Gloeobacter violaceus PCC 7421: one gene and its partner. The protein of the gene in region 2 interacts with the protein of the main gene of each other region in a pairwise test. Links are inferred from orthologs where the notes say so. Each region holds a gene or a part of one and is shown on either strand. Other genes may lie near its edges.

The links.
Region 1: the proteins of rplA (region 2) and thrS interact in binary tests that used the Escherichia coli proteins (3 or more experiments, as listed by UniProt). The link is inferred for Gloeobacter violaceus PCC 7421 from one-to-one orthologs.

The regions. Positions count from the first base shown.
Region 1 is NC_005125.1:3,074,244-3,080,251, reverse strand. Bases 1,023-3,988 are described here. They hold thrS (threonine--tRNA ligase), read right to left. Parts: upstream 3,418-3,988; coding sequence 1,627-3,417; downstream 1,023-1,626. Other genes in these bases: GLL_RS14885 (esterase-like activity of phytase family protein), read left to right, coding at 3,595-3,988; GLL_RS14895 (ankyrin repeat domain-containing protein), read right to left, coding at 1,023-1,553. In the rest of the region: GLL_RS14900 (WD40 repeat domain-containing protein), read left to right, coding at 1-427; more of GLL_RS14895, read right to left, coding at 465-1,022; more of GLL_RS14885, read left to right, coding at 3,989-4,758; Holliday junction branch migration protein RuvA, read right to left, coding at 4,760-5,380; GLL_RS14875 (CPBP family intramembrane glutamic endopeptidase), read right to left, coding at 5,377-5,913. UniProt on the Escherichia coli protein: Catalyzes the attachment of threonine to tRNA(Thr) in a two-step reaction: L-threonine is first activated by ATP to form Thr-AMP and then transferred to the acceptor end of tRNA(Thr). The rate-limiting step is amino acid activation in the presence of tRNA.
Region 2 is NC_005125.1:1,714,502-1,720,318, reverse strand. The notes cover bases 1,791-4,565. They hold rplA (50S ribosomal protein L1), read right to left. Parts: upstream 3,649-4,565; coding sequence 2,932-3,648; downstream 1,791-2,931. Other genes in these bases: GLL_RS08315 (DUF1269 domain-containing protein), read left to right, coding at 4,311-4,565; rplK (50S ribosomal protein L11), read right to left, coding at 3,701-4,126; rplJ (50S ribosomal protein L10), read right to left, coding at 2,183-2,761; rplL (50S ribosomal protein L7/L12), read right to left, coding at 1,791-2,151. Outside these bases: GLL_RS08345 (LOG family protein), read right to left, coding at 1-412; GLL_RS08340 (GuaB3 family IMP dehydrogenase-related protein), read right to left, coding at 467-1,624; more of rplL, read right to left, coding at 1,738-1,790; more of GLL_RS08315, read left to right, coding at 4,566-4,865; GLL_RS08310 (transaldolase), read left to right, coding at 5,293-5,817. UniProt on the Escherichia coli protein: One of the primary rRNA binding proteins, it binds very close to the 3'-end of the 23S rRNA. Forms part of the L1 stalk. It is often not seen in high-resolution crystal structures, but can be seen in cryo_EM and 3D reconstruction models.

The DNA of each region.
Region 1 (6,008 bases), 1.4 Mb from region 2 along the record:
GCTGGCCAGTGCCGCCGAAGATCACCTCGTCAAACTGTGGAACCTAGCCACAGGAGAGTGCGTGGCGACCCTCGCCGGACACTGCGGCCCGGTCTGGTCGGTGGCCTTTGCCCCAGATGGGTTGCACCTGGCGAGCTGCGGCCACGATCAGGTCGTCCGGTTCTGGGATGCCGGGAGCGGTGCGCTCACCGCCACCCTGCGCGGCCACAGCGATCAAGTCTGGTCTGTGGCCTACGACCCGCGCGGCGAGACCCTGGCAAGCGGCAGCCAGGACAAGACCATCCGCTTGTGGAACCCGGCTACCGGCGAGTGCCTGAAGATCCTGCAGGCCGAAAGGCTCTACGAAGGCATGAACATCGCAGGCGCCGTCGGCCTCACCGAGTCCCAGATGGCCACCCTGCGCGCGCTTGGGGCGGTCGGAACTTAGAAAGCCCTGTGCGGCCGCTGTCAAAGCTTCTTGAGCTTTAATTTCTCGCCCCGGCGCGGGTGAGCAATTCGACGATGCGGGTAAACCGACCCGCCCGCGCGTGGCTCAGGGCTGTGTAACCGCTGGTATCCCGGGCATTCACGTCCGCTCCCTTTTGAATCAAAAAAGCCACCATCTGCTCGCGTCCGCTCGCGGCGGCAGCAATCAGCGGCGTCCAACCGCTCTCGTCGCGCGCGTCAATTTCCAGGCCGCCAGCCAGCAGTCGCTCGGCCTCCGGCAGTCTGCCCGCCGCCGCCGCCTCCACCAGGGGACGCCCCCGGCCGGTCGCAGCCCGAGAAAGCATCGGAGCGGCGGCCGGCGGGGTGTCTGCTGTGCCGGAACGTGTATGGATGGGCCGCTCGATCTGCGCGAGCCGAAAATCAAGCCAGGCGTCGTCGTAAAAAGCGGCCAGGGTGCGCCTGGACTTCTCGGTGAGCACCTGGACGTTGGTGAACTCGATGCCGTAGTAGAGAAATTTTTGGCCCTCGAAGGGGTACATCACATCGCCCGTATCGGTGCTGTGGGGTAGGCCGAGGGCATGGCCCAATTCGTGGGTGGCGATGACGCGCAACTCGTCGGCACTGCGCAGTTCAAGATTTTCGGTGGTGAAGTTGGGAATCGGCACCGGCAGGAAAAAACCCAACAGTCCCGTGGGGATCTGCCGCCGCCGCCAGTGCTGAAGTATCAAAGTAATGCGCGAGCGGACGCACACACCATAGGATCTGCCGCCGCTGCGCATCTGCACCTGCATGAAGCCGGAGGCGGTCGTATTCGGCTCGAACTGCCAGGCCACTGCCACATCCGCATCGGCGCGGTCGCGCGTCTGCTCGAAGACCGGCTTGCCGCCGACGCCCACATCGTTCCAGGCTTTGATGGCGTCGAGCAGCGTCTGCAGGTACTCGCCCTCGCGCTCGGCGGCGGATTTGGGGATCGGATCGATAAAGACCTGCAGCGGCAAGGATTCGGCAAGCCAGGCGCAGGGACGATAAGCCTCCCCGCCGGGAAATTCACCGCTCGAATCGATGGGCTGGGCCGCAGCGACGGTACAGAAAAATAGAGGCAGAAGCAGCCCAAGCGCGTATTTCACTGGAATTTGGGGAAGAGATGCTAGAAATATCTACCACAATTCCCGGCGAAAAACTACGGCAAAATCCCCCGCCTCAGGTACGCTTTGCGAGGCGCTCCTGCAGGTAGGCGATGGCCTCCTCAACGGGTAGGGTACCTTTGTCCTTTTCGCCCTCGACGCGGGTGCGGACCGCCACCGTGCCGCTATTCGCCTCACTTTCACCCACCACCAGCAGCACCGGCACCTTGGCGGTCTCGCCGTTGCGGATCTTCTTGCCCAGCCGTTCGCTGCTCGCGTCGACCTCGGCGCGCATCTCCAGGGACACGAGGCGATCTTTGACCGACTCGGCATAGCCCACGAACTGGTCGGTGACGGGCAAAATCCGTACCTGCTCAGGGGCGAGCCAGAGCGGAAAATCGCCCGCAAAGTGCTCAATGAGGATGGCGATGAACCGTTCGAGCGAACCGAAGGGGGCGCGGTGGATCATCACCGGGCGGCGGCGGGAGCCGTCCTCGGCGACGTACTCCAACTCGAAGCGCTCCGGCAGGATGTAATCGACCTGGACGGTGCCCAGTTGCCACTCGCGGCCGAGGGCATCTCGGAAGATAAAGTCGAGCTTGGGGCCGTAAAATGCCGCTTCCCCTTCGGCCACGAAGTACTTGAGACCCAAGTCTTGGGATGCTTTGAGGATAGCTGCCTGGGCTTTTTCCCAGGCTGCGTCGGAGCCGATGTATTTGTCTGAGGTCGGGTCGCGAAAGGAGAGGCGGGCGGAAAAACCGTCGCCCAACTGCAGCGAGCGGAAGACGAACTGGATCAAATCGACGACTTTTTTAAATTCGTCGTCCAGTTGTTCGGGCGTCACAAACAGGTGCGAGTCGTCGACCGTAAAGCCGCGCACGCGCGTCAGGCCGCCCAACTCGCCCGACTGCTCGTAGCGGTACACCGTCCCGAATTCGGCGAGGCGGATCGGCAGCTCCCGGTAGGAGTGTAACTCCGACTTGTAGATCTGGATATGGAAAGGACAGTTCATCGGCTTCATCACGAAGCCTTCTTCGGCCCCTTCCTCCTCGCTTGTGGCCATCAGCGGAAACATGTCGTCTTTGTACTTGAACCAGTGGCCGCTGGTTTTGAACAGGTCCACGCGGGCGATGTGGGGGGTGACTACCTGCTGGTAGCCGCGCTTGACCTGCTCCTTGCGCAGGAATTCTTCGAGGATATAGCGCAGCAGGGCTCCTTTGGGGGTCCACAGCGGTAGACCCGGCCCGACCAGATCCGAGAAGACAAACAGTCCCAATTCGCGGCCGAGTTTGCGGTGGTCGCGCTTTTTGGCCTCCTCCTCGCGGCGCAAAAATTCTTCGAGTTGCTCGGGGGTCTCCCAGGCGGTGCCGTAGATGCGCTGCAGTTGGGCGCGCTTCTCGTCGCCGCGCCAGTAAGCCCCTGCCACCGAGCGCAATTTGAAGGCGTTCGGGTGGATCTCGGCGGTCGATTCGACGTGGGGACCGGCGCACAGATCCCACCAGTCGCCGGTGCGGTAGAGGCTCACCGGCGCGTCGTGGTCGAAGCCTTCAAAGAGTTCCAGTTTGTAGGGCTCCCCCAGCGCTTCGAGGCGCTCGCGCATCGCCTCGCGCGGCACTTCCTCGCGCACCAGCGGCAATTTCTGCTGCACGATGCGGCGCATCTCTTTTTCGATCTTTTTGAGATCTTCGGGGGTGAAGGGAGTCGGCCGGTCGAAGTCGTAGTAGAAGCCGTTCTCGATGGCCGGGCCGATGGTTACCTTGGTCTCCGGGAAAAGCTTCTGGACCGCCATCGCCAGGATGTGGCTGGTGCTGTGGCGGATCCGGTGCAGTTTTTCGGGGTCGCTTTGCCGGAGAATGTCGTTTTCCATAGCCTTCGAGTCGCAACTGCAACCGCCATTGTGGCATTTCAAAGCGCCAAAGCGGCCGGACAAAGTCCTCCGCGCAGGCTGCCGAAAAGTCACGGCGAGCGCGGCTTAATGGGCGTTTAATGTCACTCCACTACGATGCAATGCGTTTGCGTATTGCTGGGTACGGAGGGCAAGCAGATGTTCAGTTTCAAATTGGGTGGCCTGGTGGGTAGCCGCGCGCTCGCGGCGCTGTCGGCAGCCGCCCTGACGGGTGCGGCGCTCGGGTCGTCGGCAGCCCTGGCGCAGCCGACCAAAGTCGGGACAATCAGCTTCATCGGTGAAGTGACCTTCCCGACGGCGACGTTTTTTGACAACACCCAGGTCGGGGGACTCTCGGGGATCACCTACGACGCCGAGCGCAACGTCTACTACACCGTTTCGGACGACCGCAGCTCGATCAACCCCGCCCGCTTCTACACCGTCGCCATCGATCTGGCCGCCAACACCCTTGCCGGGGTGCAGTTTACCGGGGTGACCACCCTGCTCGACGGTGCGGGCCAGCCCTTCGCGGCTTCCAGCATCGATCCCGAGGGGATCGCCTTTACCGGCAGGACCGTTTACATCTCCTCGGAAGGGGAAGTGAGCAGCACCCGCATCGTCGATCCGTTTGTCAACCGCTTTGCGCTCAACGGCGAGCAGAACCGCGAACTGCCGGTGCCGCTCAAGTTCTTGCCCTATCCCGCTACTGTTCCCACGACCGTGGGCATCCGCAACAACCTCGCCCTGGAAAGCCTGACGCTTACCCCGAACAAGGCGTTTCTCTACAGCGCCACCGAGAACGCCCTGGTGCAGGACGGACCCCAGGCCTCGCTCAGCGAGGGCAGCCCCTCGCGCATCCTGCGCTTCAACACGCTGTCGGGTCGGCCGACGGCGGAATATCTCTACCCGGTCGAACCCATCCCGAACGCGCCGGTGCCCCCGGAGGCTTTCGCCACCAACGGCCTGGTGGACTTGCTGGCCCTCGACGACGAAGGGACGCTCCTGGCCCTGGAGCGCGCCTTCTCCGAGGGGGTGGGCAACACCGTCAAGCTCTACGAAATCTCCACCGCCGGGGCGACGGACATCCGCGACATCGGCAGCCTGAGCGCCATCGACATCGCCCGGGTCAAACCCGTCCAGAAGCGGCTGCTGTTGGATCTGGCGGTGCTCGGCATTGTGCTGGATAACCTCGAAGGGCTCACCCTCGGGCCGACTTTGGGCGACGGGCGGCGGGCTTTGATCCTCGTGAGCGACAACAACTTCAGCGAGACCCAGTTCACCCAGTTTCTCGGTTTCGCCGTCGATCTGGTGCCGGGACGCTGATTCAGCCCTGCTCCGAAAGCCAGGCGATGGCGGCCCTGAGCCAGGCTTCGGTCTGCTCCTCGCCCGCCATCGCCGGGGCGACCGCATCGAGGGCGCGCACGACTTCGCCCGGCGCGAAGCCCAGGGCCAACAGCGCCAGCTCGACTTCTTCGTAGACGCGCGAGGAGGCGCGGGCACCCATAGCACTCAACCCCGACTCCTCGCGCCACTTCGAGAGGCGCGAGCGCAACTCCAGAGCCAGGCGCTGGGCGGTCTTGGCACCGACGCCCGGGGCAAGGGCGAGGGCGCGGGTGTTGCCCTGCAAAATCGCCTGCACCAGTTCGGTCGGAGCGAGCGTCTCCAGCAGCGCCAGGCCCATGCGCGGTCCGATGCCGCTCACAGAGACCAGCTGGCCGAACAGTTCGCGCTCGCCGGGTTCCAAAAAGCCGAACAGCTGCATGGCATCCTCGCGCACGATCATCAGGGTGAAGAGTTTGACCTCTTCGCCGATGCGGGGCAATTTGCCGACGGTGCGCGCGTGGGTCCACACCCGGTAACCCACACCGCCCACATCCACGGTCGCCCAACTCTGGCCACTGCGCGGACCCACCTCCGCGAGCATGCCGCGCACAAAAGTGATCACACCCGACTCGGCTCCTTACGCCAGAGTAGGCACGAGAGCCAGTTGACCAGCACGTGGGCCACCACCGGCACCACCAGATTGCCGGTCGCGAGCGTCGCCACTCCCAGTACCAGACCGATGAGCGTCGCCCACAGCGCGTAGGGCCAGTGCCGCCAGTCCCAGATGTGCAACAGGCCAAACAACAGACTGCTGGCCACCAAGCCGATGGCCGGCAGCGCCACGCCCCGAAACAACAGCTCCTCGCTGAGCCCCGGCAACAGCCCCAGCCAGACGCGGTCGAAGCGGCTCAAAGGCGTCAGCACCATCTCCATATATTGATCGGCGCTCTCGCGGTAGGCAGGCCACCACTGATAGACCGCGAAACTCATCGCCCCGATGGCAAGCCCCAGACCGACACCCTGGCCAAGGGCGAGCCACGAGAAGACCACCGGTAGATCGATGCCAGCCAAACTGCGCCAGATCTGGGCAATCAGCAGCAGCACGATCGCCGAGAACGCCAGGGTCAACAGCAGCTGGGAGCGCGAAAGATCCATAAGTGAGTGCTTCCTGCAGCGGGTGCCTCGATCTTAATCGTTCCAGTCCGGGTATTTTAGCCGAAGGCACCCGACATTTCTGCAATCGGAACTAT
Region 2 (5,817 bases):
TGATGTTGAGGCCAAACGATTCTTCGGTGGAAGCCCCGGCGTTGCCCGCTTCCATCACACCGCCCCCGGCGCCGGTCACCACCATGAAACCGCGCTCCACCACCCGGTGGGCAAAGGCGCGGGCGTGCTCGAAGATGGCGGTGCCGGGGCCGGTGCGCGAGGAGCCGAAGATCGCCACTTTGCGGCGGTTGGCGTAGGGTGCAAAGATCCGAAACGCCTGCTCCATGTCCTGCAGGGCGTTGTTGATAATCTTCCAGTCGAGGCGGGTGCGCTCCGGAGCGTTGCTGATCTGCACAATCTGCTGCAAGGTCCGGGCAATCAGCTCGCCGTGGGGATGGTCCGCAAGCCGTTTAAGAAGGGTATCGAGTTCGCGGGATAAGGCAGTGGGACGTAGGGTATCCATGACTACCATGTTATGGGAAATCCAGCCCCATCGGCCCGCCGATTTGGTGGCCGGGGATCGCTGCTACTTGCCCATGCCCAATTGCTGGGCTTTCTGATAAACCTTGCCCTCGGTCAAAAGCGAAGGGGCGACGACGACCTCGACTTGCTGCATCTCCTTGAGATCTTTGGCCCCGAGGGTGCCCATCGAAGTCTTGAGCGATCCCAGCAGGTTGTGGGTGCCGTCGTCGAGGCGCGCCGGTCCGCGCAGGATCTCGGCGAGGGTGCCGGTGGTGCCCACTTTGATGCGCGTGCCGCGGGGCAGCACCGGGCTTGGGGTGGCCATGCCCCAGTGGAAGCCGTTGCCGGGAGCCTCGGCCGCCCGGGCGAAGGGCGAGCCGATCATCACGCCGTCGGCACCGCAGGCGATGCACTTGCAGATGTCGCCGCCGGTGACCAGGCCGCCGTCGGCAATCACCGGCACGTAGCGGCCGGTCTGGGCAAAATAATCGTCGCGGGCCGCGGCACAATCGCTAACCGCCGTCGCCTGGGGAATGCCGACACCCAGCACGCCGCGGCTGGTGCAGGCGGCCCCCGGGCCGATCCCCACCAGCACCGCCGCCGCCCCGGCCTGCATCAAATCGAGGGCGACTTCGTAGGTGACGACGTTGCCCAGCACCACCGGAATGGGCATCGCAGCGCAAAATTCGGCCAGATCGAGCGTTTCGTGGCTCGACAGGTGGGCGGTGGAGACCACCGTCGCCTGCACAAAAAAGAGATCGCAACCCGCCTCGGCGGCGATGGGACCGTACTGCCCGGCCACCTGCGGCGTGGCGGAGGCGCAGGCGATGCCCCCTTGCGCTTTGATTTCTTCGATGCGACGGCGGATCAGTTCCGGCTTTACCGGCTCGGCGTACAGTTCCTGCATCAGGCCGACGAACGCTTCTTTGCCCACCGAGGCGATGCGCGCAAGCACTTCGGTCGGATTCTCGTAGCGCGTCTGCACCCCCTGGAGGTTGATGACGCCCAGGGCGCCGAGCCTGGAGAGCTCGACGGCCATCTTCACATCGACCACGCCGTCCATGGCCGAGGCGATGATCGGGATCTCGCGGGTGACGTTGCCGATGGTCCAGCCGGTATCGGCCAGATCGGGATCGAGGGTGCGCCGCCCCGGCACCAGGGCAATTTCATCGATACCATATGCGCGGCGAACGGTCTTGCTCCGTCCAATTTGTATATCCACAGCCTCGTCTCCCGCCCGGCAGCACCTATTTCCCAACCATAGCAAGAATCGTTCGCGATCCCAAAACCCCTCCAGGCCGACAGGACCGGGAGGGGATCACCGGGGAATTGAAACTACTTGATGCTGGCTTTGGCGCCGGCTTCTTCGAGTTTCTTCTTGATAGTCGCGGCGTCGTCTTTGTTGACGCCTTCTTTGACCGCCTTGGGGGCCGCTTCGACCAGATCCTTGGCTTCTTTGAGGCCGAGGCCGGTGATCTCGCGGGCCACCTTGAGGATGGCGATCTTCTTGTCGGCGGGCACTTCTTCGAGCATGACGGTGAACTCGGTCTGCTCCTCGACCGGCTCGGCCGGGGCGGCGGCGGCGGGGGCGCCGGGCATCACGCCGGGCATCACCATCATGCCGCCCCCGGCGGGCGCCTCGGCCTTGACGCCAAAGACTTCTTCGATGCCTTTGACCAGTTCGGCCGCCTCCAGCAGGCTGAGGGCCTTCAGATCTTCGAGAATTTTCTCGACGCGTTCGCTTGCCATGGTCTATCTCTCCTGTAAGTCGATGGTTGCTTCAAGCGGCAGCTTGCGGCTGCTGCTGTTCTTCTTTTTGTTTTCTGAGCGCTTCGAGGACCCGGGCCAGGCCGGCGGGCACTTCGTTGATGCCCACGGCCACCTTCGTCGGCACCTGGTTGATGCCCACGGCGATCTTGGTCGGCAGCACCTTGAGGGCACCGGCAAACTGGGCCAGAAGCACCTCCTTGGGCGGCAGGTCGGCAATCGCCTTGAGGCCGTCGAGGGTGACGAGGGTACCGTCGACGACCGCGCCGCGAAACTCGGTTTTTTTGGTCTCGCGCGCGAAGTCCTCGTAGGTCTTGAGCATCTCCTTGAGCTTTTCGTTGCCGAAAAGAAAGGCCGAAGGACCCGCCAGCAGCGGATCGATGTTCCGCCAGGCCGTCTCGCGGGTAGCGACCCCCATCAGGGTGTTCTTGGCCACCACGCAGGTGCCGCCGTGCTCGCGCATGCGGCGGCGCAGGCCGGTGATTTCGGCGACGCTCAGACCGCGATAGTCGATCACCATCACCACCGAGCTTTTCTCCAGAAGTTTCTGGAGATCGCCTACGAGCGCTTCTTTGACTGGTCTTTTTCCCACTGGTTCTCACCTCCTTGGGTTGGGCAAAAAAATCGCCCCGCCGATATTCGAAGCGAGGCGCAAAGGGAAAAAGCCTGGAGGCGTACTTCCCATGTGCCAACCTCGGCAGGCTGATTAAGCGTCAAGGCCCCTGCTGTCTTCGGTCGCGGATTCGGTTGAAAAACTGGGCCCTAGGCGGCGCCCTCCAGCTTGAGGTCGCGCAGGGCGTTGATGTCGATTTCGATCGAAGGCCCCATGGTCGACTTGATATGAAAAGTGCGCCAGTAGCGGCCCTTGGCCCCCGACGGCTTGGCGCGGTCGATCGCATCTTGGACCGACTTGAGATTGTCCATCAGCGCTTCGGGGGTGAAACTTACCTTGCCGAAGGGGATGTGGACGATACCGGTGCGGTCGGCGCGAAATTCGAGTTTGCCCGCTTTGAATTCGCGGATGGCGCCCACCAGGTCCATCGTCACCGTGCCGCCCTTGGGAGAGGGCATCAGGCCGCGCGGACCGAGCAATTTTCCGAGGCGGGCCACCTGGGGCATGATGTCCGGGGTGGCGATCATCAGGTCGAATTCCATGAAGCCGCCCTGGATGCGCTCGATGAGCTCTTCGGATCCCGCGATGTCCGCCCCGGCCTTCTCGGCTTCGCGCACCTTCTCGCCCTTGGCCAAGACGGCGATGCGGATGGCTTTGCCGGTGCCCCGGGGCAGAACCACCGTCGAGCGCACCTGCTGGTCGGCGTACTTGGGGTTGATGCCAAGTCGGATGTGGGTCTCGGCGGTCTCGTCAAATTTGGCGTTGGCGGTCTGCTTGAGCAGTTCGAGGGCCTTCTGGGGCGCGTAGATAGTCTGGCGGTCGACCTGCTCGCGCAAGGCCTTGAGGCGCTTGGACAACTGGACCATGGTTTCCTCCGTGGGGTCGTAGCGGGAAAGCATTCCCTGCCCCGATAAGAGACTAGTCGGCGATGACGATGCCCATGTTGCGGGCGGTGCCGGCGATGATCTTCATCGCCGCCTCGACGTCGTTGGCGTTGAGGTCGGGCAGCTTCTGCTCGGCAATCTGGCGCAGTTGGGCGCCGGTGATCGTACCTGCTTTTTCTTTGTTGGGCTTGCCCGAGCCCTTCTCGACGCCCGCCGCCTTGGTGAGCAGCACCGACGCCGGTGGGGTCTTGAGCACGAAGGTGAAGCTGCGATCTTCAAAGACCGTGATTTCGACCGGGATCACCATGCCCACCTGATCGGCGGTGCGGGCGTTGTATTCTTTGCAGAACATCATGATGTTCACGCCGTGCTGACCGAGGGCCGGGCCGACGGGAGGAGCAGGGTTCGCCTTGCCGGCGGGCAAAGCCAGCTTGATCTTTGCTGAGACTTTCTTGGCCATGGTGGTGCGTCGAAATGGAGATGCGCGCCTGCGCGAAGGCACAGTCTTGTATTGTTACCCATCGGGCCTGTATTCGGCAAGGACCAGTTTTTTGCTTCGCGCTTCGCGTCCCACGCGCGGCCGTTGCCGCCCGGGGGGCGATACGGTATCTTGACACCGCACGCTCATGTGGGGGAACGGTGAAATGGCGGACTTGATCGTGGTGGGTTACGACGACGAGCACCGGGCGGAGGAAGTACGGTTGGCGCTTGCCAAGCTGCAACAGGAATATCTGATCGACCTTGCCGATGCAGCGGTCGTAGTCAAGGACAGCGAAGGGAAAATCAAGCTCAAGCAGGCGGTCAACCTGCCCGCTACCGGAGCCCTGAGCGGCGGCTTCTGGGGATTGCTCATCGGGGCGCTCTTTCTCAACCCCTTGTTGGGGGTAGCAGTAGGCGCCGCCTCTGGGGCACTTGCCGGGGCGCTCTCGGACGTGGGCGTCGACGACAACTTTATGCGCGAGTTGTCGGAAATTCTGCCCCCGAGTAGTTCAGCGTTGTTCGTGCTGGTGCGCAAGGTAACCCCGGACAAGGTGCTCGCCGAAGTGAGCAAGTACGGCGGCCGGGTGCTGCGTTCTTCCCTCAGCAAAGAGGACGAACGGGCGCTGCAGGAGGTGCTTACCAACCGCGGGCTGACTCCCGCCTCTACCACCGTTCTGGGCACCACTCCCGCTCCAGGCTCCACCGCCGCTGGCGAGTAAACGGCTTACCCCCCCCGCCTTCCTGGCTTTGGTCGCTGAGCAGATTGCCGTCGGTCGCAATTTTGAAGCCGGGGGCGGTGTAACCCTTGGGCAGGTAGTCCTCCGAGATCGTGCTGTGGTTGCCGTCGCGCAACGCCGTGTAGCGCGGAGAGAGAATCTTGATGCCCGCGGCGTTGCAAAAATCCTGTACGTTCCGGTGCAGTGATGATCCCCGAAGCGCCGCCGATCTTGCGTGACGCCGCCGCCGTCGTTGGGCGGGTTGTCTCTAAGAATTTGTAAAGCGCGAGACACCAGGATTTCGGGGTATCGCAGCGTCCTTGTCCAGCCGGAGGGGGGCTGGTATTTTGTTAGGGCTGTCCTCCGGCAAGAGTCTTGGTCCAGGGAAAGCTTGAGTTCAGAGCAAACCCTTAAATTGAAGGAGACGGGCATGACCGGAAGCCTACTTGACCAACTGCGGCAGATGACCATCGTCGTCGCCGACACCGGCGACATCCAGGCCATTGAGCAGTTCACACCGCGCGACGCCACCACCAATCCTTCGCTGATCACCGCCGCCGCCCAGATGCCGCAGTATCAGCAAATCGTAGACGACACCCTCAAGCAGGCGCGCGCGGAGCTGGGTCCCGAGGCGAAGGCCGCGGCGGTCGCCACCCTCGCCTTCGACCGGCTGGCGGTGGCCTTTGGCCTCAAGATCCTGGCCATCGTCCCCGGGCGGGTCTCGACCGAAGTCGACGCGCGCCTGTCCTACGACACCGAGGCGACGATCGAAAAGGGGCGCTCACTGATCGCCCAGTACGAAGCGGCGGGCATTTCCCGCGAGCGGGTGCTCATCAAGATCGCTTCGACCTGGGAGGGTATCCGCGCCGCCGAAATTCTTGAGGACGAAGGCATCCACTGCAACCTGACGTTGCTGTTCGGTGTGCACCAGGCGATCGCCTGCGCCGAGGCGGGG